2 regions of the Cupriavidus sp. F041 genome follow, and region 2 is predicted to be linked to the other one. Evidence: predicted binding sites of a transcription regulator. Region 2 holds the regulator's gene; the other holds the start of a gene.
What was found. Region 2 encodes FNR, which switches genes on or off when oxygen is low (the NO sensors DNR and NnrR bind a similar motif). Its sites were predicted from a motif close to TTGATNNNNATCAA; they were not measured.
Positions count from the first base shown of each region.

Region 1: a site for FNR is predicted at 3,482-3,495, ahead of ACZY0R_RS20530 (DUF3149 domain-containing protein). Genes of this name have one in related genera too.

Region 1 is NZ_JBVASY010000002.1:738,264-753,321, reverse strand. Features, by position in the region: gene ACZY0R_RS20550 (SDR family oxidoreductase) at 1-302, opposite strand, end outside; gene ACZY0R_RS20545 (DMT family transporter) at 304-1,281, opposite strand; gene ACZY0R_RS20540 (Bug family tripartite tricarboxylate transporter substrate binding protein) at 1,710-2,672, shown strand; gene upp (uracil phosphoribosyltransferase) at 2,785-3,435, shown strand; gene ACZY0R_RS20530 (DUF3149 domain-containing protein) at 3,575-3,721, shown strand; gene ACZY0R_RS20525 (helicase HerA-like C-terminal domain-containing protein) at 3,751-5,298, opposite strand; gene ACZY0R_RS20520 (YebC/PmpR family DNA-binding transcriptional regulator) at 5,555-6,280, shown strand; gene purD (phosphoribosylamine--glycine ligase) at 6,386-7,654, shown strand; gene hemF (oxygen-dependent coproporphyrinogen oxidase) at 7,853-8,764, shown strand; gene ACZY0R_RS20505 (nicotinate-nucleotide adenylyltransferase) at 8,775-9,536, shown strand; gene rsfS (ribosome silencing factor) at 9,551-10,285, shown strand; gene rlmH (23S rRNA (pseudouridine(1915)-N(3))-methyltransferase RlmH) at 10,309-10,779, shown strand; gene ACZY0R_RS20490 (Maf family protein) at 10,872-11,495, shown strand; gene rng (ribonuclease G) at 11,620-13,086, shown strand; gene ACZY0R_RS20480 (hypothetical protein) at 13,200-13,712, shown strand; gene ACZY0R_RS20475 (peroxidase-related enzyme) at 13,795-14,385, opposite strand; gene msbA (lipid A export permease/ATP-binding protein MsbA) at 14,469-15,058, opposite strand, start outside.
Region 2 is NZ_JBVASY010000002.1:2,497,302-2,512,359, reverse strand. Features, by position in the region: gene ACZY0R_RS28990 (cbb3-type cytochrome oxidase subunit 3) at 2-205, shown strand; gene ccoP (cytochrome-c oxidase, cbb3-type subunit III) at 209-1,135, shown strand; gene ccoG (cytochrome c oxidase accessory protein CcoG) at 1,185-2,678, shown strand; gene ACZY0R_RS28975 (FixH family protein) at 2,703-2,924, shown strand; gene ACZY0R_RS28970 (hypothetical protein) at 2,927-3,172, shown strand; gene fnr (fumarate/nitrate reduction transcriptional regulator Fnr) at 3,334-4,059, opposite strand; gene ACZY0R_RS28960 (sulfite exporter TauE/SafE family protein) at 4,346-5,104, shown strand; gene scpB (SMC-Scp complex subunit ScpB) at 5,691-6,764, shown strand; gene rluB (23S rRNA pseudouridine(2605) synthase RluB) at 6,770-8,731, shown strand; gene rimP (ribosome maturation factor RimP) at 9,064-9,552, shown strand; gene nusA (transcription termination factor NusA) at 9,549-11,024, shown strand; gene infB (translation initiation factor IF-2) at 11,119-14,022, shown strand; gene rbfA (30S ribosome-binding factor RbfA) at 14,085-14,453, shown strand; gene truB (tRNA pseudouridine(55) synthase TruB) at 14,556-15,058, shown strand, end outside.

The DNA.
Region 1 (15,058 bases), 1.8 Mb from region 2:
CGGAAGTTGCCCGGCGGCGGCCCGCCCGCGTTGTTGACGAGGATGTCCAGGTCGCCCAGCTTGGCGACGGCGTCCAGCGCCAGCTTGCGCCCCGCCGGGGTGGTGATGTCGGTGGCGACAGGCACCACGCGCCGGCCGTGGCGCGCGCGCAGGTCCGCCGCCGCCTTTTCCAGCGCCTCGGCGCCGCGCGCCACGATCACCACGTCCACGCCTTCGGCAGCCAGCGCATCGGCGCAGGCAAAACCGAGACCCTTGCTGGCGCCGCACACCAGCGCATGCTTGCCGCGCAATCCTAGATCCATCTCATCGACTCCTTGTGTCATCGAGGCGGCCACCCGCCTGCTTGTTATCTTGCGTGCCCTTCACTCCGCCGCGCCCCTTGGCTCCGGGGCGCGCCGACAGTAAATATATCCCGCCCATCACCAATGCGCTGCCGGCAAGCTGCACGCCGGTGATCGGCTCGCCCAGCAGCCAGAAGCCGAGAAACAAGGTGGACACCGGCCCGAGCATGCCCGCCTGCGACGCCATCGGCGCGCCAATGCGCGCCACCGCCACCATGGTCAGCGACACCGGAAGCACCGTGCAGAACACCGAGTTGACCAGCGACAGCCACATCACCGGCGCTGGCTGCAGCAGCGCCGCCAGCGGACGTCCCAGCACCAGGTATTGCACCACGCAGCAGGCGGTGGAAACGCACATCGCATAGGCCACGAGCCGCAGCGACCCGATACGCTGCACCAGTTCGCCCGAGGCAATCAGGTAAATGCCATAAGTGAGTGCGCTACCGAGCACCAGCGCGGCACCGAGCCACACGCCGCTGCCGCTCACGTCGAGATCATGCGCGAAAACCAGCACGATGCCTATATAGGCAAGCAGCAAGGACAGCCATTGCCGGGTGCTGATGCTGCGTTTGAACAGCACAGCGCTGGCCAGCAGCACGAAGGATGGCGTCAGGAACAGGATCAGCCGTTCCAGCCCGGCGGTGATGTACTGCAGCCCGAGGAAGTCGAGGAAGCTCGACAGGTAGTAGCCGATGATGCCAAGGAAGACGATGCGGCCGCGGTCGGCCCAGGACAGCGCCGGCAGCCGGCGCGACTGCCACCAGCCGATGGCCATGAACAGCGGCACGGCGAACAGCATGCGCAGGCTGATGACCATGACCGCGTCGACGTCGTAGCGGTACATCAGCTTGGCGACGATCGCCTTGCCGGAGAAGAGGATGGCGCCGACGGCGGCCACGGCAAGGCCGGCGCGCTGCGATGCCGGCTGGGCGGGAGACACGCTGCTGGTGCTGGAGAGCTGGGATGCGGACACGGGAAAGCCGGATGATAGAAGGGCCGCGCGCCGCCGGGGGCAAGGCGGACCGCTGAAGACGCGAGCCATTGTATTCGAAAAGAGTCAACTGCATCTGGCGCCCATTGTCCTGCGTGCGGCTGTTGGGCGATGTCACCTTCCTTGAGGAATCCGCCATGCAACGCACCCTCTGCTGTCTGGCTCCGGTTTCGACTGGATGGTGGCGACGCCGCCGCTGGCAGGCATCCTGAAACTGCCGTAAGCTCGCCGCTCGGCGCGTGCAACACGTGCCCAATAAGAAGAACCAGGAGCATTCACTCATGACGGCAGCAGCCCTTTCCCTAGTGCCCCCTCGCTTCGCCTTCCGCGGCAATCGTCGCGCGCCGAGGACCGGCCAGCATGGCGCCCATCCGCTGATGGCCGCCGTGGCCGCGGCGGCCGCGCTCGCGGCCGGTTGGCTGCCCGGCACCGCCAGCGCCGCGGATTTCCCCGCCAAGCCAATCCGCTTTATCGTGCCCTATGCCGCCGGCGGCACCACCGACCTGGTCGCGCGCACCGTCGGCCAGAAAGTAGCCGAGAAGCTCGGCCAGCCGGTGGTGGTGGAAAACCGCCCCGGAGCGGGCGGCAATATCGGCATGGAGGCGGTCGCCAAGGCCGTGCCGGACGGCTACACCATCGGTTTCGGCGCGATCTCGACCAATGCGCTCAACCCGCATATCTACAAGCACGTGCCATTCGATCCGCGCAAGGACTTCACCGCGGTGAGCCTGCTCGGCACCTCGACCATCGTGCTGGAAGTCAGCAACAGCCTGCCGGTGAAAACCGTGTCGGAATTGGTCAGCTATGCCAAGGCCCACCCCGGCCTGACCTACGCGACCGCGGGAACCGGCACGTCGATGCACCTGGCCGGCGCGATGTTCTCGCAGATGACGCAGGCGGGCCTGACCCATGTGCCATACAAAGGCAGCAGCCCGGCCATCAACGATATGCTGGGCGGCCACGTGCAGGTGATGTTCGACAACCTGCCCGCCTCGCTGCCGCACATCCAGGGCGGCAAGCTGCGCGCGCTGGCCGTGGCCGGCAAGAGCCGCTCGCCCGCCCTGCCGAATGTGCCGACGCTGGCCGAGGCCGGCCTGGCTGGGTACGCTGTCGAGCCGTGGTTCGGCGTGTACGGGCCCGCCGGCATGCCCGCGCCGGTGGTGCAGGCGCTCAATGCCGCCTTCGTCGAGGCGCTGGGCAATGCGGACGTCAAGGACAAGCTGGTCCAAGCGGGCTTCAACCCGAAGGGATCGAGCGCGGCGGAACTGCAGTCGCTGACACTGTCCGAGTACGAGAAATTCGGCAAGGTCGCCAAGAGCGCCAGCATCTCGGTGGATTGAGCGGCGGGCGCCGCTCGCTTCCGGCCGGGACACCGCCGGAGGCGCGCGGCTCCGCATCCATTACAATCCGGCTGCACCGGGCCATCGCGCCCACTCCAGCCGCCTACCCGCCATGAAGCAAGATCCGCGTTTCCCCAAGCTGTACATCCTCGATCACCCGCTGATCCAGCACAAGCTCTCCCATATGCGCGACAAGGACACGTCCACGCGCACATTCCGCGAACTGCTGCGGGAGATCACGCTGCTGATGGGCTATGAAATCACGCGCAACCTGCCGCTCACCACGCGCCACATCGAGACGCCGCTGGTCGAACTCGATGCACCCGTGATCGCCGGCAAGAAGCTCACCATCGTGCCAGTGCTGCGCGCCGGCGTGGGCATGAGCGACGGCCTGGTCGAGCTGATTCCTTCGGCGCGCATCGGCCATATCGGTGTCTACCGAGATGACCAGCACCGCCCTGTGGAATACCTGGTGCGCCTGCCCGACGTGGAAGACCGCAGCTTTATCCTGTGCGATCCGATGGTCGCCACCGGCTATTCCGCCGCGCACGCGGTCGACGTGCTGAAGCGCCGCGGCGTGGCGGACGATTCGATTACCTTCGTCGCGCTGGTGGCTGCGCCGGAAGGCGTGGAAGTGTTCCAGAAGGCACACCCAGGCGTGAAACTGTTCGTGGCTTCGCTGGACAGCCATCTGGATGAGCACGCCTACATCATTCCTGGCCTGGGCGACGCTGGCGACCGGCTGTTCGGGACCAAGAACTGAGCGTTCCCTTGAAAACGGCTCGAGCCGCGCGCTCTCTGCGCCCGGCTTGATCCGCCTCAACCCGCGCGGCGAGGGGTCTGCCTAGACTGGCGGCAACGGCACATGATCCGGTGTGCCGTGCCTGACCAGGGAGACCCAGATGGCAGCCTTGAAGATCCTGTTCACCACCAGCACCGGGCTGATGAGCCTCGGCGTCATTGGCTTCATCATTGGCATGGGGTGGTTCTTCACCCGGCTGTTCCTGCGCAAGATGCGGGAAGACGAGGCAGCGGCGCAACGCCGCTGAACCGGCCGCCGGCGCCGTCCGGCTTTCGCCTATTTCTTCTTGCCGGAACCCAGCAGGCTGCCCAGCACGCCGCGGATCAGTTCGCGCCCGACTTGCGAGCCGACCGTGCGCGCCGCCGACTTGGCCATCGACTCCAGGATGGAATCGCCGCGCCCGGTCTTGCCGGTGCCCTTGGTCAGCCCGCCGAAGATCTCGCCCGCCTGGTCGAGCCAGCCGCCACCCTGCGCGGGTGCCTGCTCCGGCTGGCCTGCCGTGGGCGCTGGCGCGCCGTTGCCGGCGGTGGACGGGGATGACACCGGCGCGGCCGCCCGGCCCTTGAGTTTCTCGTAGGCCGACTCGCGATCGATCGCCTGCTCGTAGGTGCCGGCTACCAGCGACGCAGCCAGCAACTGCTTGCGCTCGTCATCGGTGATGGGGCCGATCCGGCTGCCGGGCGCCATTATCCAGGCACGTTCCGTCATACCGGGAATGCCCTTGGCGTCGAGCAGCGACACCAGCGCCTCACCCACGCCGAGTTCCCCGATCGCCTTCTCCAGGTCCAGGCCTGGCTTGGCGCGCATGGTGGTCGCCGCCACCTTGACGGCCTTCTGGTCGCGCGGCGTGAAGGCGCGCAGCGCGTGCTGCACGCGGTTGCCGAGCTGCCCCAGCACGGTGTCGGGAATATCGGCGGGATTCTGCGTGACAAAATACACGCCAACGCCCTTGGAGCGGATCAGGCGCACCACCTGCTCGATCTTGTCGAGCAGGCCCTTGGGCGCGTCGTTGAACAGCAGGTGCGCCTCGTCGAAGAAGAACACCAGCTTGGGCTTGTCGAGATCGCCGGCCTCGGGCAGCTTCTCGAACAGTTCCGAGAGCAGCCACAACAGGAAGGTGGCGTAGAGCTTGGGGGAATTCAGCAGCTTGTCAGCGGACAGGATATTCACCACGCCCTGCCCGTTCTCGGTCTGGATGAAATCATCCAGGTTGAGCATGGGCTCGCCGAAGAACACATCGGCGCCTTGCGATTCCAGCGCCATCAGGCCGCGCTGGATGGCGCCGATCGAGGCTGCCGAGATATTGCCGTATTCGGTGGTGAACTGCCCGGCGTTGTCGCCCACGTACTGCAGCATGGCGCGCAGGTCCTTGGCGTCGAGCAGCAACAGCCCGCTGGCGTCGGCGATACGGAATACCAGGTTAAGCACGCCCTGCTGGGTGTCGTTGAGGTCCAGCATGCGCGACAGCAGCAGCGGCCCCATATGCGAGACCGTCGCCCGCACGGGATGGCCCTTCTGCCCGAAGACGTCCCACAGCGTGGTAGGGCAGGCGCCCCACACCGGCTCGGGCAGGCCCAGGTCCGCCAGGCGCGCCTTGAGCTTGTCGGAGAGCTTGCCCGGCTGGGAGATGCCGGTCAGGTCACCTTTGACGTCGGCCATGAAGACCGGCACGCCCAGCCGCGAAAAACCCTGGGCCAGGCTTTGCAGCGTCACGGTCTTGCCGGTGCCGGTGGCGCCGGTGATCAGGCCGTGCCGGTTGCCCATCTCGGGCAGCAGGGCAAGTTCGAGCTCGGCGTTCTTGGCGATGAGGATGGGTTCGGCCATGGTTTCTCTGGTTGGCAGGCAGCACAGCGGCATCGCCGCGACCGTCCCCGCCCGCGCGCCGCCCCCCGTGATCGGGGGACCGGCGGCGGCGGGGCCGCGTGATAAAATGCTGGGCTGATTATAGCCAGCCCCCAGGCCGGCTCACAGACACACCACACCATCCAGCCGTGCCGCCGATCACCCGTTGTTCGCCCGGCACGGCCGGCGCGCGCCGTCAGGGCGCGCGCATCAAACGTTTTGCGCTTCGGAGAGAATCATGGCCGGTCACTCAAAATGGGCCAATATCAAACACAAGAAAGCCGCCGCTGACGCCAAGCGCGGCAAGGTCTGGACCCGCCTGATCAAGGAAATCACCGTCGCCGCGAAGCTCGGCGGCGGCGATGCCGATTCCAACCCGCGCCTGCGCCTGTCCATGGACAAGGCGATGGACGCGAACATGCCGAAGGACAACATCCAGCGCGCCATCCAGCGCGGCGTGGGTGGCCTGGAAGGCGCCAACTACGAAGAAATCCGCTACGAGGGCTACGGCCTGGCCGGCGCGGCCATCATCGTCGACTGCCTCACCGACAACCGTACCCGCACCGTGGCCGAAGTGCGCCATGCCTTCTCCAAGAACGGCGGCAACATGGGCACGGAAGGCTCGGTGGCGTTCATGTTCACCCACTGCGGCCAGTTCCTGTTCGCCCCCGGCACCGCCGAGGACAAGCTGATGGAAGTCGCGCTGGAAGCCGGCGCCGACGATGTCGTCACCAACGACGACGAATCGATCGAAGTGCTGTGCCCGCCCAACGATTTCGCCATAGTCAAAGCCGCGCTGGAAGCCGCGGGTTTCAAGGCCGAGATGGCCGACGTCACGATGAAGCCGCAGAACGAAGTCAGCTTCTCCGGCGACGACGCCGTCAAGATGCAAAAGCTGCTCGACGCCCTGGAAAACCTGGACGACGTGCAGGAAGTCTTCACCAACGCGGTGATCGAGGAATAAGGCGGGGATCGGGCAAGACCTCGCCTCACGGCGGCAGCGCGGCCCGACAGGCCATGGCTGCCGCTTTTCGCACTTCGCATGCGTAATTTTTTCTGGCAGTAGATCATGAAAGTATTGGTTGTCGGCTCGGGTGGTCGTGAACACGCGATGGCCTGGAAATTGGCCCAGTCGCCCAAGGTGCAGGTGGTGTACGTGGCGCCGGGCAACGGCGGCACCGCGCTCGACAAGCGTCTGCAGAACGTGCCCCTGACGGATCCGGAAGTGCTGGCCGCCTTTGCCGAGCGCGAGGGCGTGCACTTCACGGTAGTCGGCCCCGAGGCGCCGCTGGCGGCCGGCATCGTCGATATCTTCCGTGCCAAGGGCCTGCGCATCTTCGGCCCCACGCAAGCGGCGGCCCAGCTGGAATCGTCCAAGGATTTCGCCAAGGCGTTCATGCAGCGCCACGGCATCCCGACCGCCGCCTATCAGACCTTCAACGACGCCGCCGCCGCCCATGCCTACATCGACGCGCAGGGCGCGCCGATCGTGATCAAGGCCGACGGCCTGGCCGCCGGCAAGGGCGTGGTGGTTGCCGCCACGCTGGAAGAAGCGCACGCCGCGGTCGACATGATGCTGGCCGACAACCGCCTCGGCGATGCCGGCGCGCGCGTGGTGATCGAGGAATTCCTCGAAGGCGAGGAGGCCAGCTTTATCGTGCTGGTGGACGGCAGGAACGTCCTCGCACTGGCTACCAGCCAGGACCACAAGCGCCTGCTCGATCACGACGCAGGCCCCAATACTGGCGGCATGGGCGCGTATTCGCCGGCGCCGGTGGTCACGCCCGCGCTGCATGCCCGCGCCTTGCGCGAGATCATCATGCCGACCGTGCGCGGCATGGAAAAGGACGGCATCGTCTACACAGGCTTCCTCTACGCCGGCCTGATGATCGACGCCGAAGGCAACCTCAAGACGCTGGAATTCAACTGCCGCATGGGCGACCCGGAAACCCAGCCGATCCTGGCCCGCCTGAAGACCGACCTGGTCGACGTGATGGAGCACGCCGTCACCGGCAAGCTCGACGAGATCGAGCTGGACTGGGACCGCCGCACCGCGCTGGGCGTGGTGATGGCCGCTTACGGCTATCCCGACGCTCCGCGCAAGGGCGACGCCATTACCGGCATCCCGGCCGAAACCGAGGAAAGCGTGACCTTCCACGCCGGCACCACGCTCAAGGACGGCACCCTGCTGACCACGGGCGGCCGTGTCCTGTGCGTGGTGGGGCTGGCGGATACCGTCAAGGCAGCGCAACGCGCGGCCTACAGCGCGGCCGAGAAGATCCACTTCGATGGCATGCAGTACCGCACCGACATCGGCTACCGCGCCATCAAACGGTAAAGGGACGAATAGATCTGCTGCGCGGCCCACGGCGGGCCGCTCGCTACGATTTCTTGGCCCTTTACGGCGCTTTGTGCTGAATTTGCCGAATCCGGCCAAGTGTTGTCCCAGCCAGTACAATCATGACATCGCCATGACGGCCGGGCAGGTTGACTGACCTGCCCGGCCGTCACCGCTCCGGCCACCCGCCCGCACACCATGATCGATTCCCAGGCAGTCCGTGCCTATCTGCTCGGTCTGCAAGACCGTATCACCGACGCTGTCGCCGCCATCGACGGCAAGGCGTTTTCCACCGATGCCTGGGAGAAGCCGCCCACCGAGCGCCTGCGCGGCAGCGGCCGCACCCGTATCCTGGAAGGTGGCGCCGTGATGGAGCGCGCCGGCGTGGGCTTCTCGCATGTGCGCGGCGACGCGTTGCCGCCCTCGGCCACGGCCAACCGGCCCGAGCTGGCCGGCCGCGGCTTCGAGGCGCTGGGCGTCTCGCTGGTGTTCCACCCGCGCAATCCCTATGTCCCGACCGTGCACATGAACGTGCGCTGCCTGATGGCGGTGAAGGAAGGAGCAGAGCCGGTCTGGTGGTTTGGCGGCGGCATGGATCTGACGCCGTACTACGGCAACGCCGAAGACTGCACGCACTTCCACGTCACCTGCCGCGATGCGCTCGCGCCCTATGGCGGCGAACTCTATCCGCGCTTCAAGCAATGGTGCGACGAGTACTTCTTCCTCAAGCACCGGGGCGAAGCGCGCGGCATTGGCGGCATCTTCTTCGATGACTTCTCCGCGCTGGGCTTCGATCGCAGCTTTGCCATGATGCAATCCGTGGGCGATGCATTCCTGGAGGCCTATCTGCCGATCCTGCAGGCGCGCAAGGACACGCCCTATGGCGAGCGCGAGCGGGAATTCCAGGCCTACCGCCGTGGCCGCTATGTGGAGTTCAACCTGGTATTCGACCGCGGCACGCATTTCGGGCTGCAATCGGGCGGACGCAGCGAATCGATCCTGATGTCGATGCCGCCGCTGGCAAGCTGGCGCTACGACTGGCAGCCGGAGCCGGGCAGCGCGGAAAGCGCGCTGTACACCGACTTCCTGCCTGTGCGCGAGTGGGCCTGACGGCAACCCCATGGCACACGACATCGCACGACCGCTCACCGCCAACGCGGCAGACGCAACCAACGGCGCCCGCCCCTACCGGCTCGGCATCCTCGGCGGCACCTTCGATCCGCCCCATATCGGCCACGTGGCGCTGGCCAGGCTTTGCATCGAGCATCTCGAACTGGATGAACTGGTCTGGATCCCAACCGGCCAGTCATGGCAAAAAGGCGACGACGTCACCCCCGCCGCCGACCGCCTCGCCATGACCGAACTGGCCGCGCAGGCGCTGTCCGACACCCGCGCGCTGGTCCATGCCAGCCGCATGGAAGTCGATCGCGCGGGCCCCAGCTACACAGTCGATACCGTGCACGAACTGCGCCAGCACTATGGCCCCACCGCTTCGCTGGCCTGGCTCATGGGTGCCGACCAGTTGCTGCGCCTGCACACCTGGCATGGCTGGCAGGAACTGTTCGCCGACGTGCACCTTTGCGTAGCGACGCGACCCGGTTTCGACCTCGCCGAACTCGATGGTCCGGTGCGGGAAGAGCTCGCCGCGCGGCGGGCATCCACCGACCTGATACAATCCATGCCCTCCGGCCGCATGTGGATCGACCAGACGCTTGCCGTCGACCTCTCCTCCACCGCCCTACGCCAACGCCTGGCTGCCGGACAACCGGCAGATGACCAGCTGCCGTCCGGCGTGGCACACTACATCGCGAGCCGCGGCCTGTATCGGCCGACCCAGTCGGATCTGCCCATCCCGGCCCGCCCCCAAACCGATCTCAGCTGAACTGAAAAAGCACCATGGATATTCGTAAACTGCAACGCGCCATCGTCGACGGCCTCGAGGATGTCAAAGCGCAGGACATCAAGGTGTACGACACCACCCACCTGACAGAACTGTTCGACCGGGTGGTGATCGCCAGCGGGACTTCGAACCGCCAGACCAAGGCGCTGGCCGCCTCGGTCCGCGATACCGTCAAGGACGCCGGCGGCCATATCGTCGCGGTGGAAGGGCTGGAAACGGGCGAATGGGTGCTGGTGGACTGCGGCGACGCGGTGGTCCACATCATGCAGCCGCAGTTGCGCATGTACTACAACCTGGAAGAACTCTGGGGCGACAAGCCGGTACGGCTCAAGCTGTCCACCGCCAAGAAGGGCCTGGCCAAGGCCAGCGAGCCCATCGACAGCGAAGACGAGGACGATAGCCCGGTGGTACGCACCGCACGCCGCGCCACCGGCCTGCGGCCGGCCCTGGCCCGCCTGCCCGAAGGCATGAAAGAGCCTTCGCCGCCGCTTGGCCACGAAGACACCGATCCGGACGCCATCGCCACCAACCGCGCCCCGACCGTACAGAAACGCCTGACCAGCGCACTGGGCTCGGCCCCGGCACGCAAGGCGCCGGCCAAGTCCGCCGCGCCGCGCAAGACGGCTGCCGGTACCGGCGCGCCACGCAAGACCGCCACCAAGACCGCAGCGACCAAGACGGCTGCCGCCAAGGCACCGGCCGCGCGCAAGCGCACCACCCGCTCGGCCTGAGCGGAACCGTTCCGCTTCCCGTCATGCAGTTGCTGATCGTGGCCGTTGGCCACAAGATGCCCGGCTGGATCGAAACCGGTTTCGCCGAGTACGCGAAGCGCATGCCACCCGAGCTGCGCATCGAGCTGCGCGAAATCAAGCCCGAGGCGCGCTCGTCGAGCAATAACGCCACCACCGTGATGCAACGCGAGGCGGCCCGCATCGAGGCGGCGCTGCCTAAGCAATGCCGCATCGTGGCACTGGACGAACGCGGGCGCGATCTCACCACGGTGCAGCTCGCCGCCCAGCTGGGCGACTGGCAACGCGAAGGCGGCGACGTCGCCTTCCTGATCGGCGGCGCGGACGGGCTGGATCCCGCGCTAAAGGCGCGCGCGCAGACGCTGCTGCGCCTGTCCAGCCTGACCATGCCGCATGGCATGGTGCGCGTGCTGCTGGCCGAGCAGCTCTACCGCGCCTGGTCGGTGACGCAGAATCATCCGTACCATCGCGCCTGAAGCCGGCTGGCCGCCGCCAGTGGCACGCCGCGGGCGAGGCCGGCAGGTACAATGCGACCGAAGCGGCGCATGCCGCCGGCACATTTCCCCGGATTCCCGACTGCCCTGCCGTGACCCATTCCTTCCTCTACCTCGCCTCCCAGAGCCCGCGCCGGCGCGAATTGCTGACCCAGCTTGGCGTCGCCTACGAACTGCTGCTGGCCGATGACACCGAAGACGCCGAGGCGCTGGAAACCGTGCTGCCGGGCGAGAGCCCCGACGACTACGTGCAGCGCGTATGCGCGCTCAAGGCCGAGGCCGCGCTGCGCCGGCGCGAACGGCGCGCCCTGCCCGACGCCCCGATCCTGACCTCGGACACCACCGTCTGCCTGGGCGGCGAGATCCTCGGCAAGCCCACCGACGACGCCGACGCCGCGCGCATGCTGGCGGCGCTGGCAGGCCGCACCCATCGCGTGCTGACCGCCGTGACCGTCGTGTCCACGCTTGGCCTGCGCCACGCGCTTTCGGTCTCCGAGGTCAGTTTCCGGCCCATGACAGCCGATGAAATCGCGGCCTATGTCGCCAGCGGCGAGCCAGGCGGCAAGGCCGGCGCCTATGGCATCCAGGGCCGCGCGGCGGAGTTCGTCGCGCGAATCGACGGCAGCTATTCGGGTATCATGGGTTTGCCCCTGTTTGAGACCGCTTCGCTGCTCAGACAGGCCCAACTGCGGTTCTGAGAACCCCGCCGCCGCCCTTTCCGCTACCCCGCGGCTGCCCTGGCCAAGGCGGCGCCCCGGAGCGCATGGCGGCACAGTGCGGACAACCCCCTGGCCGGTCAGCCGGCGACGAGTTTCATCCACTATGACTGAAGACATCCTCGTCAACATCACACCGCAGGAAACGCGCGTGGCCATCGTGCAGCAGGCCGCCGTGCAGGAACTCCATGTCGAGCGCACGCTGTCGCGCGGGCTCGTCGGCAATATCTACCTGGGCAAGGTCGTACGTGTGCTGCCCGGCATGCAATCCGCCTTTATCGACATCGGGCTCGAACGCGCCGCATTCCTGCACGTCGCCGATATCTGGCATCCGCGCGACCCGGAAAAGAACGGCAATGCCGCGCCCCTGGCCATTGAGAAGACGCTCTATGAAGGCCAGGCGCTGATGGTGCAGGTCATCAAGGACCCGATTGGCACCAAGGGCGCGCGCCTGTCCACCCAGGTGAGCATCGCCGGACGCACCCTGGTCTACCTGCCCCAGGACCCGCACATCGGCATCTCCCAGCGCATCGAAGGCGAGGTCGACCGCGAAGCCCTGCGCTCGCGCGTGCAAAGCCTGGTACCGGCGGACGAACGCGGCGGATTTATCGTGCGCACTATTGCCGAGGAGTCCAGCAACGAGGAACTCGGTAACGATATCGCCTACTTGCGCAAGATCTGGGCCTCCATCCGCCAGAATGCCACCACCCTGCCCGCGCCCAGCCTGCTGTACCAGGATCTCAACCTGGCCCAGCGCGTGCTGCGCGACTTCGTCAACGACGCCACCAACGTGATTCAGGTGGATTCGCGCGAGAACTACCAGAAGCTGGTGGAGTTCGCGGAGGAATACACCCCGGCCGTGCTGCCGCGCCTGTCGCACTACACCGGCGAGCGCCCCGTCTTCGACCTCTTCAATATCGACGCCGAGATCGAAAAGGCGTTGTCGCGCCGGGTCGACCTGAAATCCGGCGGCTACCTGATGATCGACCAGACGGAGGCCATGACCACCATCGACGTCAACACCGGTGGCTACGTCGGCGCGCGCAACTTCGACGACACGATCTTCAAGACCAACCTGGAAGCGGCGCACACGATTGCGCGCCAGCTGCGGCTGCGCAACCTGGGCGGCATCATCATCATCGATTTCATCGATATGGAGAACACCGAGCACCGCGACCAGGTGCTGTCGGAACTCAAGCGCGCACTGTCGCGCGACCGCACGCGCATCACCGTCAACAGCTTCTCGCAGCTCGGGCTGGTGGAGATGACCCGCAAGCGCACCCGCGAGTCGCTAGCGCACGTGCTATGCGAGCAATGCCCCGTGTGCACTGGCAAGGGCCAGGTCAAGACGCCGCGCACGGTGTGCTACGACATCCTGCGCGAAATCATGCGCGAGTCGCGCCAGTTCAACCCGCGTGAATTCCGCATCCTCGGCTCGCAGCAAGTGATCGACCTGTTCCTGGAGGAAGAAAGCCAGCATCTGGCCATGCTCGGCGACTTCATCGGCAAGCCGATCTCGCTGCAGGTGGAATCGACCTTCCATCAGGAGCAGTACGACATCATCCTGATGTAACAGTCCGGACCGTTTGGGCTCGCCTTCCTTGCGCCATCCACTATAAATATTGATATGGGATGCGCCTCGCCAGCGCATCGCGCGCGCCGCGCTACCGGGCGCAAGGAGTCACCATGAAGAACAAGCGCTGGCCTCTGTGGCCGTGGCTTTTTGTCGCCGCGCTGACGGCATGCACCGTGACACTGCCGCCGGCCCCACCCGCCGCGCGTGCGCCTGCGCCCCCTGCGGCGGCGCCCGCTGTTGTCCGCGAACGGCCCACGCCAATTGCTCCGCACGACATCGATATCTCCGCCAATTGCCAGCGCACCGAGGAAGACGGCTTCCGCGAGGATGCACATATGCAAGTAGTGAGCAATGATGTGCGCAGTCTGTCCTGGAAACTCTGGGTGGGCAGGCGTGGCTCCTGCCATTTCGATCTCGCCGAGTTCCGCCAGGTGCGCAAGACTCCGCACATCGAACTGCGGGCCATCGACGACAGCGGCTGCACGCTGATGGTGTGGCAGGATCCACGGCGCGTCACGCTCGCCCATGCGCATTGCGAGCAGCATTGCACCCCGGGCATCTATGAACAGGCGTGGCCGGTGCTGTTCAACCCACGCAGCGGCACGTGCGCGCAGATCCGGTAGCGCGCAGCACGCGGCTGGCACGGGGAAACAGGAAAAGGAGACGGGCGCGACGGGCACCGCCTCCGGAAAGCAGCCGGCCGCCCTACTTTGCCTTTGGCACACGCCCCATCAGGTAGAACTCCTCGTTCGGCCGCATGCTGATGATGTTGGCCATGCGGTTGGACAAGCCGAAGAAGGCGGTGATGGCCGCAATATCCCAGGCGTCCTCGTCGCTGAACCCATGCTTGCGCAGTGCAGCGAAATCGGCCTCGCCCACCTCACTGGAGGCCTGGCAGACCTTGAGGGCGAAGTCGAGCATGGCGCGCTGGCGTGGCGTGATGTCGGCCTTGTGGTAGTTGACCGCCACCTGGTCGGCCAGCTCCGGTTTCTTCTCGTAGATGCGCAGGATGGCGCCATGCGCCACCACGCAGTACAGGCACTGGTTGGCGCCCGAGGTGGCAACCACGATCATTTCGCGCTCGCCCTTGGTCAGCCCCCCCTCCTTGAGCATCAGCGCGTCGTGATAGGCGAAGAAGGCGCGGAATTCGTCCGGCCGGTGGGCCAGCGTGAGGAACACGTTAGGTACGAAGCCGGCCTTGTCCTGGACTTCCAGCATGCGCGCCCGGATGTCCTCGGGCAGCTCGGCGATGGCGGGAACCGGGTAGCGGCTCAGCGGCGGCGTGGATGCGGTCATGGTGGTCTCCTTCGGGGGTATCCCCCTCATTGCACTGCGCATGAACCGCCCGCAACAGCTGCCGCGGGCAGCGAAAAACCGGCTTACTGGGTGGCGAACTGGATCTTGTGGAGACCGGCGTAGAGTCCCTCGGCCGACAGCAGTTCGGCGTGAGTGCCATGCTCCGCCACCCGGCCGTGGTCCAACACCACGATGCGATCGGCGTTCTCGATGGTGGACAGGCGGTGCGCGATCACCAGCGTGGTACGGCCGACCATCAAGGCCTCCAGCGCGGCCTGGACCTGGCGCTCGGACTCCGAGTCGAGTGCCGAGGTCGCTTCGTCCAGGATCAGGATCGGCGCGTCCTTGTAAAGAGCGCGCGCGATCGCCATCCGCTGGCGCTGGCCGCCGGAGAGCTTCATGCCGTTGTCGCCGATATTGGTTTCCAGCCCTTGCGGCAGGCCCTTGACCACATCGGTCAGGTAGGCGGCGGCCAGCGCGCGCTCGACGCGCGCCATGTCGATGTCCGCCGCGGGATGCACGCCATAGGCGACGTTGGCGGCCACGGTGTCATTAAACAGCACCACCTCCTGGCTGACAAAAGCGATCTGGCGACGCAGGTCTTGCAATGAGAACGCGTCGATCGTCTTGCCGTCCAGCAGGATGCGGCCCTCGGTCGGGTCGAAGAAGCGCG
Region 2 (15,058 bases):
CATGGCAATGATCACTGCGTTTTCCACCGTGATCTCGATGGTGGCGTTTCTCGCGATCTGCTGGTGGGCCTGGTCGTCCGGCCGCAAGGCAGCCAACCAGGAGTCGGCCATGCTGCCATTCGCCTTGCCCGACGAGCCGCTGGCCGCGAACCACGACGGCCGCCATCGTGCCGGCGGCGCAAACAACACCAAGCAGGAACACTGAGTCATGAGCGACTTCTTCACGGATTTCTGGAGTTACTACATTGCCGCCATCGCGCTGGTAGGCATCGTCTGGTGCATATGGCTGCTGTTCTCCCAACGCAAGGTGGTCAAGGTGGCCGGCGCTACCGAAGACACCGGCCACGTGTGGGACGGCGACCTGCGCGAGCTGAACAATCCGCTGCCACGCTGGTGGATGTGGATGTTCCTGCTGGCTTGCCTCTTCGGGCTGGTCTACCTGGTGCTGTACCCCGGCCTGGGTTCCTACGCCGGCGTGCTCAAGACCTCCAGCCGGGTCGAGCTGGAGGCGCATCGCAAGGCGGCTGAGCAGGTGCAGAGCGATGTCTATGGCAAGTACATGCAAATGGACGTCAAGCAGGTGGCCGCGGATCCGGCTGCGCGCGAGATCGGGCAGCGCCTGTTTCTCAACTACTGCGCGCAATGCCATGGCTCCGACGCGCGCGGCAGCCGCGGCTTTCCTAACCTGACCGACAACGACTGGCTGTATGGCGGCGATCCCGCCACCATCACCCAGACCATTACCAAGGGCCGTAATGGCGTGATGCCGTCATTCGCTTCGACTATCGACGGCAAGCTGGCCGGCGACGTCGCGCAATACGTTCGTTCGCTGTCAGACTTGTCTTCCGATCCGATTCGCGCCTCGCGTGGCGAAAGCACATTCAAGTCCACGTGCGCGGCTTGCCATGGTTCTTCCGGCAAGGGCAACCAGGCGCTCGGTGCGCCCAACCTGTCGGACAAGGTCTGGCTGTACGGCAGTTCGGAGGCAAACATCGTCGATGCCATCCTGAAGGGTCACAACAACCACATGCCGGCACACGAGGAAATCCTGACGCCGGAGCGCATCCGCATGCTGACGGCCTATGTCTGGGGACTGTCGAACAATGGGGCGGCCCCCTCGGGGAGCGGGCAATGAACCGCGACGCCTGCATGTGGAGCCTGCGTGCCGCTGGGGGTGATCGCCCATGAATGCCCCGGAACCGGAACCGCTGAGAAAGCACGGAGCCGCCTGGGGGCCTCTTCGCGAGCCCGCATCCGCCACGGGCGATGGGGAAACCTCGGATGAAACCCTGTACGAAGTCCGCCGCAAGATCTATCCGCGCTCGGTCACAGGTGCGTTTTCGAGCTGGCGGGTCTGGATGGTGGTCCTGACCCAGCTGTTCTTCTATGGCATGCCCTGGCTGCAATGGAACGGCCGCCAGGCCATGCTGTTCGATCTCGGCGCGCGCAAGTTCTACATCTTCGGCCTGGTGCTCTGGCCGCAGGATGTGATCTACCTGTCCGTGCTGCTGGTGATTTCCGCGCTCTCGCTGTTCCTGTTCACGGCGATCGCGGGTCGCCTGTTCTGCGGCTATGCCTGTCCGCAGACGGTGTACACCGAGATCTTCATGTGGATCGAGCGGCATGTGGAAGGCGATCGCTTTGCCCGCATCCGCCTGGATGGCGATCCGTGGAGCGCGCGCAAGCTGCGGCTCAAGGCCACCAAGCACACACTCTGGATCGTGATCGCGCTGTGGACCGGCTTTACCTTCGTAGGGTACTTCTCGCCCATTCGCGAGTTGGGCGGCCACGTGCTCAGCCTGTCGCTGGGGCCGTGGCAAACGTTCTGGATGCTGTTCTACGCCTTCGCCACCTGGGGCAACGCCGGCTTCATGCGCGAGCAGGTGTGCAAGTACATGTGTCCTTATGCACGCTTCCAGAGCGTGATGGTCGATCGCGACACGTATGTGGTGACGTATGACGTGGGCCGCGGCGAGCCGCGCGGCAGCCGCTCGCGCAAGGTGGACCACCAGGCCGCCGGCCTGGGCGATTGCGTGAACTGCAGCATCTGCGTGCAGGTCTGTCCCACCGGCATCGATATTCGCGACGGCCTGCAGTACGACTGCATAGGTTGCGGCGCCTGCATCGACGCCTGCAACCAGGTCATGGACAAGATGGCGTATCCGCGCGGGCTGATCCGCTACACCTCGGAGAACGCCATGCGCAGCGTGCTGCCCGAGGCGGAGGCGCGCAAGCGTCTGTTCCGGCCGCGCACGGTGGTGTACTCCGTGATCTGGCTGGCCCTGGTTGCCGGCTTCACGGTGTCGCTGGCCATGCGCACGCCGCTCAAGGTCGATATCATCCGCGACCGCGGCGCGCTGGGCAGGGAAGTGGAGGGGCGCTGGATCGAGAACGTCTATCGCCTGCAACTGATCAACACGACCGAGGCGCCGATGCATGTGGCCATCCGCGCGGACAGTGATGACCTGAAGGGCCTGGCCGTGGAATATGATCACGCTGCGGGCAATCTCGAGCCCACCTCAAACCGCCTGATTCCGATTCGCGTGCGCGTGCCGATCGAAGCCGCTGGCCGGGGCACGCACAAGATCCAGGTGACGGTCACCGCGACAGGAGATGACAGTGGGGGCGGCGCGGAAATCAGCCAGGGCACCAGCTTCATCGTACCGCGCAATCTTTGAACCGAGAAATCTAGAGGAGGCCTGATGATGCAGCAAAGCAATCCCTGGTGGAAGGAACCCTGGCCATGGCTGCTGATGAGCGGGCCCTTGCTGGCGATGGTGGCCTGCGGGGTCACGATCTGGCTGGCTATGACGCACCCGGACCCGCCCGTTGTCGATGGCGTATCGCGGCACGGGCTGGTGGTCGAGAAGGCGGGTAGCGGTATCGGGCGGCAAGCTGCGCCGGCCACGGCGCAGGCGAGGTGACCATGAGACTGCGCTGGCTGATGTGGGTGCTATGGCCCGGCTTCCTGGTAGCCGGGCTGACGACCGCTCTGGTGTTTTCGGTGGTCGATCCCGGCGATCTGCGCTTCTTCGGACAGCCGGTCGAGGCGTCGCGGGAGGCGGTTTACACAGTGAGCTTCCTGATAGCGTGGGTGCTCTGTTCGCTGTCGAGTGGCCTGACGCTTTACACCATGCCCACGCGGCTGGCGGAGACAGACGAACTGGAGTGAGCGCGATGCGCGTCTTCGCGCTGCGGGGCAGGGGGCGGCGGAGCAGGGGTGCCGTGGCCAGGCCGGCGCGGCGTGGCATTGGCACAACGCAAGGAAGGCAAGGCGGCCGCCAATGCCGCCGGAGCCGGGAAGCTCCGCGCGGCCGGTCGATGCCTGCCGGACTAGCAGGACTTGTTGATGATCTGCTTGATGCCTGTCATGTCGACCAGCTTGACGTGCCGCTGGCGGATCTGGATCAGCCCGGCTTCCGCAAAACGGGAGAACAGGCGGCTGACGGTTTCGAGCTTGAGCCCGAGGTAGCTGCCGATCTCCTCGCGGCTCATGCGCAGGACGAACTCGGAGGCCGAATAGCCGCGCGCGGAAAGGCGCTCCGAAAGGTTGATCAGGAAGGCGGCAAGGCGCTCTTCGGCGCGCATCGAGCCCAGCGTGATCAGCATCACCTGGTCCTGCGAGATTTCCTTGCTCATCAGCCGCATGAACTGGTGTTGCAACGACGGGAGCGAACCGGACAGCGACTGGAGGTCGCCGAAGCGCACCACGCAAACTTCGGTATCCTCAAGGGCGGTGGCGTCGGATGCGTGCTGCATTTCGCCAAGGCCGTCGAGCCCGACGACTTCGCCGGGGAGGTGGAAGCCCGTGATCTGCGAGCGGCCATCTTCCATCGTCAGGTGGGTTTTGAGCGTGCCGAAGCGGATCGCATAGACGGCGGTGAGCGGATCGCCGAGGCGGTACAGGGTCTCGCCCTTGCGTACGCGCACGCGCTCCTGCACCAGCGAATCCATTTTTTCGAGGTCCTGCTGCGACATGCCGACGGGCAGGCAGAGCTGTCCCAGCGAGCAAGTGGAGCAGCGGGGCGACATCTCGGTAATGGGAATGGATGTTAGCAATTGGGGCCTGTCGGTTTAGCGCAATCACTCAAGCGCGTGTGGCAGGCGCATTGAGTTGAAAGCTTGACGTTGAGAGCTGTCGGTTGGAAGCGCTATCCACATTAGCCTGGCGCGGGTCTGGCGGGGCCTGCCATCTGCGTGGCGCCGCCTGCCGTGCCCGTCGTCATGATTCGCGATTGCGCGGATGTGCGCGGGCGCCGGGCTTCATGTTGATAGCGCCTCTTGGAGTCGCGGGGGCGCGTAGGGCGCATTTTACCGCGCCAGGGGATGTGATTGGGAGGAGAAGTTGACCGTAGGCGTGCTCTTCAGCGTTTTTACCCTGGCTTTGCTAGGCGGTGTGCATTGCGCGGCCATGTGCGGCGGGATTGCGCTTGCCGCCGAGCAGGGCGGCACGGCCCGTGTGCCGGCCATCATCCTGCGCCAGCCAGGCCACTGGCTGCTCGAACTCCTGGTGATGCACGCCGGGCGGCTGAGCATGTATGCGCTGTTGGGTGCCTTGCTGGGTACCTTGGGCGCCGGTGTCTGGAAGGCCCAGTACCTGCCGCTGCAGCGCTGGCTGTTCGGGATCGGCAGCATGATGCTGGTCATGTCGGGCTTATGGATGTTGCGCGGGCGCGTCGTGGGGGCTGCCTGGCTGGAGCGGTTTGCCGCGCGCGGCGCTGGCGGTTTGCTCCGGGTTTTTGCCGCCGTGGGCGCGCGCCTGGCGCCCATGGGCCTGCCACAGGGGCGGCTGCTGCGCCGCTACGGCATGGGGCTGGCCTGGGGGCTGGTACCATGCGGCATGGTCTATGGCGCCCTGGCGATGGCGCTGCTGGCCGGGAACGCCCCTTCGGGGGCGCTGGTGATGGCCGTGTTCGGACTGGGCACTTTGCCAAACCTGTTGGTTATCTCGGGCCTGTCCGGCTACCTCAGGCAGTGGTCGCGCCGCCCGGCGGTACGTACCGTTGCCGGTTTGGCGGTGGTTGCCTTTGGTGTGGTCGGGGTGGCGCGCGCGCTGCTTTTACCAGAGACGCTGGCCGCGCACGGCTTCTGTCTGGTCTTCTGATACGCCGCTTCATGGCGCATTGCGCACTTTGCCGGGCAGATGCCTGTGCGAATCGGTTGCAGGTTTGCCAGGGAATGCCATACAATCGCAAGAACAGCGATATCGCGCAGCGTATTTCATCGTGGCATCGTCAGGTAGCATTCGCACTCAGGGATGCATGCCAGGAACCCTCGAGCACGTATTACCGCCAGGGACCGTTCCCAATCCGCCGTCCGGTTCAAAAGATTATTTGGTTCAAAAGACCAGCCACGGCAGGGCGGGGTGAAATAGGCCAAGCAGGCCCGATATCCGTATTTTTCTTGCACCCGGAGCGACGGACGTCGTGCCGGACAGGTCCGCCACATCAGGGGGAAGGCGCGACGCAAGGGCTCCGTCGACCGGCAGGTAAAGCCGGTGGCCGGGCGATCTCCTGCCGGGCAGGTCCGGCACCCGATGCAAAAAAGAAAGCGCACGACTGCATGCATCAAGCATTGCGGTTGGCTGCGCGGTCAGATGGCGGTGGCAATTCCAACCGCTGAACCCGCAATCTCCAGTGCGTCCGGGTTTGTCCGGGGCGCAGGTGCAAAGACAGGCTGCACGCAATCACATGAATACCCAAGAGGCGAAGATCGTCCTCGAGACCGCGCTGATCTGTGCGCAGGAACCCTTGCGCGTCAATGACTTGCGCCGGCTTTTTGCCGACGACGTCGGTGCCGACACCATTCGGGTGCTGCTGGAAGAGCTGCGCCGCGACTGGGAGCAGCGCGGCGTGGAACTCGTGGCGCTGGCCAGCGGCTGGCGCTTTCAGAGCCGTCCCGTCATGCGCGAATACCTGGACCGACTGAATCCTGAAAAACCGCCGAAATATTCCCGCGCGGTCATGGAGACGCTGGCGATCATCGCCTACCGGCAGCCGGTCACCCGGGGCGATATCGAGGAAATCCGCGGTGTTGCGGTGAGCACCGAAGTCGTGAAGAAGCTCGAGGACCGTAGCTGGATCGAGGTGATCGGCTACCGCGACGTGCCGGGCCGGCCGGCCTTGTACGCCACCACCAAGCACTTCCTTGATGATCTTGGCCTGCGCACGCTAGACGAGTTGCCGCCGCTGGAGGATGTCCAGGCGCAGACGCAAGCCGCGCTGCTGAACCAGGAGCCCATCGATTTCGAGCCCCTGGGCACCGTGCCTGCTCTGCCGGCCGGAAGCGACGAAGAAGCGTTCGCGGATGCCGGCGGGGGTGAAGCCGAGGCCGGCGAGGAGGCTGCGGGCGACGCTGGCGCGCCCGTCGCCGATGTGTCTGAAGCTGGCGAATTGACCCGGTCCGTTCCTGGTGTCCTCGATGCTGGTGCCACGGATGGCATCGCCGAACTGGTAGAAGCATTTGAAAAGAAGGAAGCCTCGGTGCAGGCGCAAGCCGTGCCCGAGGCAGAAGTACCCGCGGTGTCCGACCCGGATGATGAGCCGGAGAGCGAACTGGTGTCCGCCGAGCCCATGGGGGCGCGGCTTGACGGCACGGCCGTGGAGGATGCCGTCGATGACGGCGAAGCAAATGAGCAAACGGAAGCGCCCGCCAACGGTTACCACAAGCAAGTGGCCTCCGGCGAGCAGGAGTCCGAAGTCCCGGGGGCGTCCAAGACGAATCCGGCGCACCCCAGCGAGCACGACGAGCGCGTGTCCAACTGAACACCATGCAACATCCGAATGTGAATACCTTGTCCGATTCTGTTGATCAAGACGTCCGCCAGGCGGATACGCCGGCCGGCGATGCCGGCAATGGCGCCGAAGGCGCGCCGCGCCGCAAGGGCCTGCGCCGTGGCCTGCGCAATCTGGTGGCCACGCGCCGCCAGGCTACGCAGGACCGCGACGGCGGGCGTGCCGCGGAAGGCGATGCACTTGCCTCCGCTGGCGGTCCGGACGCGGGAGCCGCACCGGACGCGCAAGCCGGGCGTGGTGATGGCGTGAGAAAGGGGCGTACGCGCGGCAAGCGCAAGCCCGCCGAAGGCGAGTCCGTGCAGGCCGGTGAGCAGCAGGGCGAACGCCCGGCGCCGCGAGGCCGCCGCGCGTTCAGCGGCGACACTGCCGAAGGCGCGAGCGAAGCCACTGGCGAGCGCCAGCGCGACGGTGCCCGCGCCAACCCCAACGGAGCGCGCAAGCGCAAACCGCAGCAAGGCCAGCAGCCGCAGGGCGCGGCCAGGCGCGGCAGTGCCGAGGGGCAGCAGGGTGGTCCGCGTCAGGCAGGCAAGGGAAACAAAGGCAGGGGCGGCGCGCAGCGCCAGGCTCCGGGTGTGCCCGAGAAGGCACCCGCAGCTGCGGCCGCGAGTGGCGAAGACCTGTTCCGTTTTGTCATCTCCGGCCAGTACGACCAGGAAGATACCAGCGGTGCGCGCGCCAAGGTAAAGCCGGTGCGAGAGCTCTCGGCCGATGACGATGCGCCCAAGCTGCACAAAGTGCTCGCTGAGGGCGGCCTGGGTTCGCGCCGCGAGATGGAGGAACTGATCCTGCAGGGGCGTGTTTCTGTCAATGGCCTGCCGGCCCATATTGGACAACGCATCCTGCCGGCCGACCAGGTCCGCGTCAACGGCAAGCTGATCCATCGCCGTGTGTCGACCAAGCCGCCGCGCGTGCTGCTTTACCACAAGCCGGCGGGCGAGATCGTCAGCCAGTCGGATCCAGAAGGCCGTCCGACCGTGTTCGATAGCCTGCCGCGCATCAAGGCAGGGAAATGGGTGGCCGTGGGCCGCCTGGACTTCAACACCGAAGGGCTGCTGATCTTTACCTCCTCGGGCGATATCGCCAACAAGTTCATGCATCCGCGCTATGGCGTGGAGCGCGAGTATGCGGTCCGCACGCTGGGCGAACTGGCGGAGGCGGATCGCCAGCGCCTGCTGCACGGCATCAAGCTTGACGATGGTGAAGCCAATTTCCTGCGTATCGCCGATGGCGGTGGCGAGGGCATCAACCACTGGTATCACGTCGCGCTGACCGAAGGCCGCAATCGCGAAGTGCGCCGCATGTTCGAGGCCGTTGGCCTGACCGTGTCGCGCCTGATTCGCACCCGGTACGGTCAGTTCCTGCTGCCCCGCGGCCTTAAGCGCGGCCGCTGGCAAGAACTCGCCGCGGATGACGTGCGCGCGCTGATGGCGTCCATCGGCTTGAAGGCGCCCGGCAAGGGTGATGGCGGCCCCAGAGGTGGCACAAAGGTGGGCGGTCGCCAGCAGCGCACCGAGGCAGCCATTGCCGGCATGCCGATGCCGACCGGCATGGATGGCCTGCCGCGCGTCAACAGGAATAATGGCCCGCGCGGTAGTGGCGCAGGCCGCGGTCAGCCCGATCCGATGCAGACCTCGATGGGTTATATCGGCGGCCCGACGCTGCTCACCTCGCATACCACGAAGTTTGGTGGTGGCGCGGCGGGTTCCCCGCGTGGTCCTGGTGGTCCGGGGCGCGGCGGTGGTCGGGGCAGCCGAGGCACGAACGGACCCATGGGCCCGATGGGCGGTATGGGTGGCATGGGTGGCATGGGTGGCGGCCAAGGCCGTTCCCAGCGTCGCGGCGGTGGTGAAGCCAACGGCAATGTGATGCCGCAGGCTGGCAAGCCCAGTGGCAATCGCCGTCCTCGCGGCGGCGGTGGCCGCGACGGCAATCGCTAAAGCGACGGAAGGCAGTGCGCGCGGGACTGGTCACGCAAGGAAATGCGCGGCCAAAGCCGCGCCCCTGGCAAGCCAAGTCCCGGCGCCTTTGCCTTTTGCATCGCGACAGCGTATAATCCAAGTCTATTCAAAAGTCATCCTGTAAAAGGGTGGGCGAATGATGGGCATTGCGCCCATTTTTTTTTGCTTCGCCCGTTTCGTGTGCTTGCCGTGTTTCACGGCGCGCCGGTCGGGATGGCTGGCAGGCAAGCAGGCTGCAAGCCGCCAACAAAGGCGGCCGTGCCGGTGGGCTGGGTCTGCCACGGTATTGATGGCCATTATTCGGGAATACAGTGCATCTGGCAGATTTGATCGAAACCACCCTTAACGGCATGGGGTACGAGCTGGTTGAGCTCGAGCGCGCTCCGGGCGGACTCATGCGCGTCTATATCGATCAGCCTGAAACCGGCATCGTCATTGAGGACTGCGAGAAGGTAAGCCGCCAGCTTACCCACGTGCTGACCGTCGAGAATATCGACTACGAGCGCCTCGAAGTGTCCTCGCCGGGGCTGGACCGGCCGCTGAAGAAACTGGCTGACTATGTCCGCTTCGCGGGCCAGGAAGCCAGGGTCACGCTGCGCCTGCCGGTCAATGGCCAGAAGAATTTCGTCGGCATCCTGCAGACGCCCACCGGTGAGCCGGGGGCGGAGCAGGTCGGCCTCGAGTTCGAAGGCCAGAATGGCACGGCACTGCTGGAATTCGCCATATCCGATGTCGATCGCGCACGCTTGGTGCCGGTGATCGACTTCAAAGGAAATCAGAAAAAAGGGAACAAGCAATGAGCCGCGAAGTTCTGTTGCTCGTCGATGCGCTTGCACGTGAGAAGAACGTCGACAAGGATGTGGTATTCGGTGCGCTGGAAGCGGCACTCGCTTCGGCAACCAAGAAGCGCTTCGAGGAAGACGTGGACATTCGCGTCGCCATCGATCGCGAGTCCGGTGAGCACGAGACGTTTCGTCGCTGGCTTGTGGTCCCCGATGAACAGGGCCTGCAAGAGCCGGACAAGCAGATCCTCATGTTCGAGGCACGCGAGCAGAATCCGGACATCGAGCTGGATGAGTTCATCGAAGAGCAGATCGAATCGGTCGAGTTCGGCCGTATCGGTGCGCAAGCCGCCAAGCAGGTGATCCTGCAGAAGATCCGCGACGCCGAGCGCGAGCAGATCCTCAACGATTACCTCGATCGTGGCGAAAAGGTCATGACCGGTACGGTCAAGCGTGCCGACAAGAAGGGCCTGATCGTCGAGTCCGGCCGCGTGGAAGCGCTGCTGGCCCGCGACCAGATCATTCCGAAGGAAAATCTGCGCACCGGCGACCGTGTGCGCGCTTATATCCTGAATGTGGATCGCACCGCACGCGGCCCGCAAATCGAGCTGTCGCGTACCGCGCCCGAGTTCCTGATCAAGCTCTTCGAGAATGAAGTGCCGGAGATGGAGCAGGGCCTGCTGGAGATCAAGGCGGCTGCCCGCGACCCTGGCGTACGTGCCAAGATCGCCGTGGTGGCGCATGACAAGCGCATCGACCCGATCGGGACGTGTGTCGGCGTGCGCGGCACGCGGGTGACCGCGGTCCGTAACGAAATCGGCGGCGAAGCGGTCGACATCGTGCTGTGGTCGGAAGACCCTGCGCAGTTCGTGATTGGCGCGCTGGCGCCGGCACAGGTACAGTCGATTGTTGTCGACGAGGAAAAGCACAGCATGGACGTGGTGGTGGACGAGGAAAATCTCGCCGTCGCCATCGGCCGCAGCGGTCAGAACGTACGCCTGGCGTCCGAGCTGACCGGCTGGCAGATCAACATCATGACGCAGGAAGAATCGGCGCAGAAGCAGGCCGAGGAAAGCGACGTGGTGCGCAAGTTGTTCATGGCCAAGCTGGACGTGGACGAAGAAGTGGCTGACATCTTGATCGACGAAGGTTTCTCCACGCTGGAAGAAGTGGCCTATGTGCCCATCAGCGAGATGTTGGAGATTGACGCCTTCGATGAAGATACCGTCAACGAGCTGCGCAACCGCGCACGCGATGCGCTCTTGACGATGGAACTGGCCCGGGAAGAAAGGGTGGAAGAGGTGTCGCAGGATCTGCGTTCGCTCGACGGCCTGACCCCGGAACTGATCGGCAAGCTGGCCGAAGGCAATATCCACACGCGTGACGAACTGGCCGAGCTGGCCGTCGACGAACTTGTCGACATGGTTGGTCTCGGCGAGGAAGACGCCCGCGCGCTGATCATGAAAGCACGGGAACATTGGTTTAACTGAGGGACACGCTCACGTAACGCTTTTTCAGGCTACCTGAGCGCGCATTCCGCACACGACTGTCCCGACGTATAAACCGAGCATTGAAAGGGTTTGAATGGCAAGCACAACAGTTGCCCAACTGGCCGCAGAACTGAGCCGCAGCGCAGCTGCCCTGCTGGAACAATTGCAGGCAGCTGGGGTGGGCAAGGTGACGCCTGACGACATCATCACCGAATCCGACAAGACCAAGTTGCTGGATTACCTCAAGCGTTCGCACGGGGCGGCCGATGACAGCGCGCGCAAGAAGATCACGCTGACCAAGCGTGAGACTTCCGAGATCCGCCAGGCTGATTCCACCGGCAAGACTCGCACGGTGCAGGTCGAGGTGCGCAAGAAGCGCGTCCTGATCAAGCGCGACGAGGCTTCGCCCGAGGGCGCCGATGGCCACGACGTGGCCGAGCTGCAGGTCGCTACGGCCGAGCAGGCACGCCAGGAAGAGGAAGATCGTCAGCAGGCCGAGTTGCTGGCACGCCAGGAAGCCGAGTCGAAGGCACGCCAGGAGGCGGCTGAACGCGAGGAAGCCGAGCGCCGTGCCAAGCAGGAAGCACTGGAGGCAGAAGAACGCCGCCAGTCTGAGCTCGCCGCCCGCAAGGCGGAAGAGGAAGCCGCTGCCCTGCGCGCCGCCGCTACCGCCAAGGCGCCGGAAGACGACGACTCGCGCAAGAAGGCCGAGGACGAGAAGGTTCGTCTGGCCGCCGAGCGCGCTGCCGCGCAGAAGGCCGCCGACGATGCCAAGCAGGCTGCCGACAAGGCGCGTGCAGAGCAGGACGCAGCGCGCAAGCGCCGCGAGGCCGCCGAAGCCGAGGCGCGAGCCATTCAGCAGATGCTGAATGCGCCGGCGCGCGTGCTCAAGGCGCCGTCGGAACGCAAGGCCGAAGAGAAAAAGGCCGAGCAGACCGGCACGCTGCACAAGCCGGTCAAGGCACCGGGCACCGAAGTCAAGAAAGACGACAAGAAGCCCACAACGACTACGACCGCCACCGCCACCACCACCGTCGACAAGAAGACCGGCAAGGTAGTGAAGGCTGGCACGTCCTCGACCTGGCAAGACGAAGGCTCGAAGAAGAAGGGCAGCGGCCTGAAGACTCGTGGCGATTCGTCGGGTGGCGTTGGCGGCTGGCGTGGCGGTCCGCGCGGTCGTGGCAACCGTCACCAGCAGGATGACCGTGGCACCAACTTCCAGGCGCCGACGGAACCGGTGGTGCGCGAAGTGCACGTGCCGGAAACCATCTCGGTGGCGGATCTCGCCCACAAGATGGCCGTCAAGGCATCCGAGGTCATCAAGCAGATGATGAAGCTCGGCCAGATGGTGACCATCAACCAGGTGCTGGACCAGGAAACCGCCATGATCGTGGTGGAAGAAATGGGCCACAAGGCGTTTGCCGCCAAGCTGGACGATCCGGAAGCACTGCTGGTGGTGGGTGGCGAAGACCACACCGACGCCGAGCAGCTGCCGCGTCCGCCGGTGGTGACCGTGATGGGTCACGTCGACCACGGCAAGACCTCGCTGCTGGACTACATCCGTCGTGCCAAGGTGGCGGCGGGCGAAGCCGGCGGTATTACGCAGCACATCGGTGCCTACCATGTGGAAACCGAACGCGGCGTGATCACCTTCCTGGACACCCCGGGTCACGAGGCCTTCACGGCCATGCGTGCCCGTGGCGCCAAGGCAACCGACATCGTGATCCTGGTGGTGGCGGCCGACGACGGCGTGATGCCGCAGACGAAGGAAGCTATCGCCCACGCCAAGGCGGCAGGCGTGCCCATCGTGGTGGCGATCAACAAGATCGACAAGCCCGAAGCCAACCCGGACCGCGTCAAGCAGGAGCTGGTGGCCGAGCAGGTGCTGCCGGAAGAGTACGGCGGTGATTCGCCGTTCGTTCCGGTGTCCGCCAAGACCGGCGCAGGCATCGACGATCTGCTGGAGCAAGTGCTGCTGCAGGCCGAAGTGCTGGAGCTGCGCGCCCCGGTGGATGCCCCGGCCAAGGGCCTGGTGGTGGAAGCCCAGCTGGACAAGGGCAAGGGCCCGATCGCGACCATTCTGGTCACCAGCGGCACGCTCAAGCGTGGCGACGTGGTGCTGGCTGGCAGCGCATACGGCCGTGTCCGTGCCATGCTGGACGAAACCGGCAAGCCGACCAAGGAAGCGGGTCCCTCGATTCCGGTCGAGATCCAGGGCCTGTCCGAAGTGCCGGCCGCCGGCGAAGAAGTCCTGGTCCTGCCGGACGAGCGCAAGGCGCGCGAAATCGCGCTGTTCCGCCAAGGCAAGTACCGCGACGTCAAGCTGGCCAAGCAGCAGGCAGCCAAGCTGGAAACCATGCTGGAGCAGATGAGCGAAGGCGAAGTGCAGACGCTGCCGTTGATCGTCAAGGCCGACGTTCAGGGTTCGCAGGAAGCGCTGGTGCAATCGCTGCAGAAGCTGTCGACCGAAGAAGTGCGCGTGCAGATCGTGCACGGCGGCGTGGGCGGTATCTCGGAGTCGGACGTCAACCTGGCCACGGCCTCGAAGGCGGTCATCATCGGCTTCAACGTGCGTGCCGATGCTGGCGCGCGCAAGCTGGCCGAGAACAACGGCATCGATATCCGCTACTACAACATCATTTACGATGCGGTAGACGAGATCAAGGCGGCAATGTCGGGCATGCTGGCTCCGGAAAAGCGCGAAGTCACGCTGGGTACGGTCGAGGTGCGCCAGGTATTCCGTGTGCCGAAGATCGGTGCGGTGGCTGGCTGTATGGTCACCGATGGCATGGTCAAGCGTACCGCCCTGGTGCGGGTGCTGCGTAACAACGTGGTCATCCATACCGGCGAGCTCGATTCGCTCAAGCGCTTCAAGGACGACGTCAAGGAAGTCAAGCAAGGCTTCGAGTGCGGTTTGTCGATCAAGAACTTCAACGACGTTCAGGAAGGCGACCAGCTCGAAGTGTATGAAATCACCGAGGTGGCGCGCACGCTGTAAGGCGTGTTGCGGGCGGCGGGCCAACTGGCCCGCCGCTGCCCTTCTCGACAGAAGCGTATTGAATGGCCAAGAAAGGCAGTATCTCCTCCCGTAATCTCCGGATTTCCGACCAGATCCAGCGCGACCTGGCCGAGATGATCCAGCGTGAGCTGCGCGATCCCCGCCTGGGGCTCGTCACACTGCAGTCGGTCACGCTGACCCCCGACTACGCGCACGCCAAGGTGTACTTCACCGTGCTGGCGGCCGACGCCGCGGAAGTGGAAGGCATCCTCAACGAAAAGTCCGGCTACCTGCATTCGCTGCTCTACAAGCGGCTGCATATCCATACGGTGCCGACGCTGCGCTTTTTCCACGATACCTCGGTGGAACAGGCGATCGAGATGTCCAAGCTGATCAAAGAAGCGAACTCCACTCGCGCAAAAGAAGACTGAAAGACGGCCCGTGATTACGGGCCGTTTTCTTGTTCCCGCTTGTCTTGTTTCCGTTTGTCGCGCCAGGGCTCAGAATCCCGCCGGCGCCACATTGCTCCCGTCATGACCGATCCCAAAAACAACCGCCCGCCCCGGCAGCCCCGCCGCGAGGTGCATGGTGTACTGCTGCTCGACAAGCCGCTCGGCCTGTCGTCCAACGATGCGCTGGTGCGTGCCAAGCGCCTGCTGCGCGCGCTCAAGGCCGGCCATACCGGCACGCTCGACCCGCTTGCCACCGGGCTGTTGCCGCTGTGCTTCGGCGAGGCGACCAAATTTTCGCAGGACCTCCTTGAGGCCGACAAGACCTACGAGGCGGCCGTGCGCCTGGGCATCAAGACCGCCACCGGCGATGCCGAAGGCGAGGCGATTGCGCAACGCCCGGTGACATGCGACATCGAGGCGCTGCGAGAAGCCATGACGCGCTTCGCGGGGGAAATCGAGCAGGTCCCGCCGATGCATTCCGCGCTGAAGAAAGACGGACGCCCGCTGTACGAGTACGCGCGCGCGGGCCAGACGGTGGAGCGCGCGGCGCGCCGCGTCACCATTCACGAGATCACGCTGCTGGA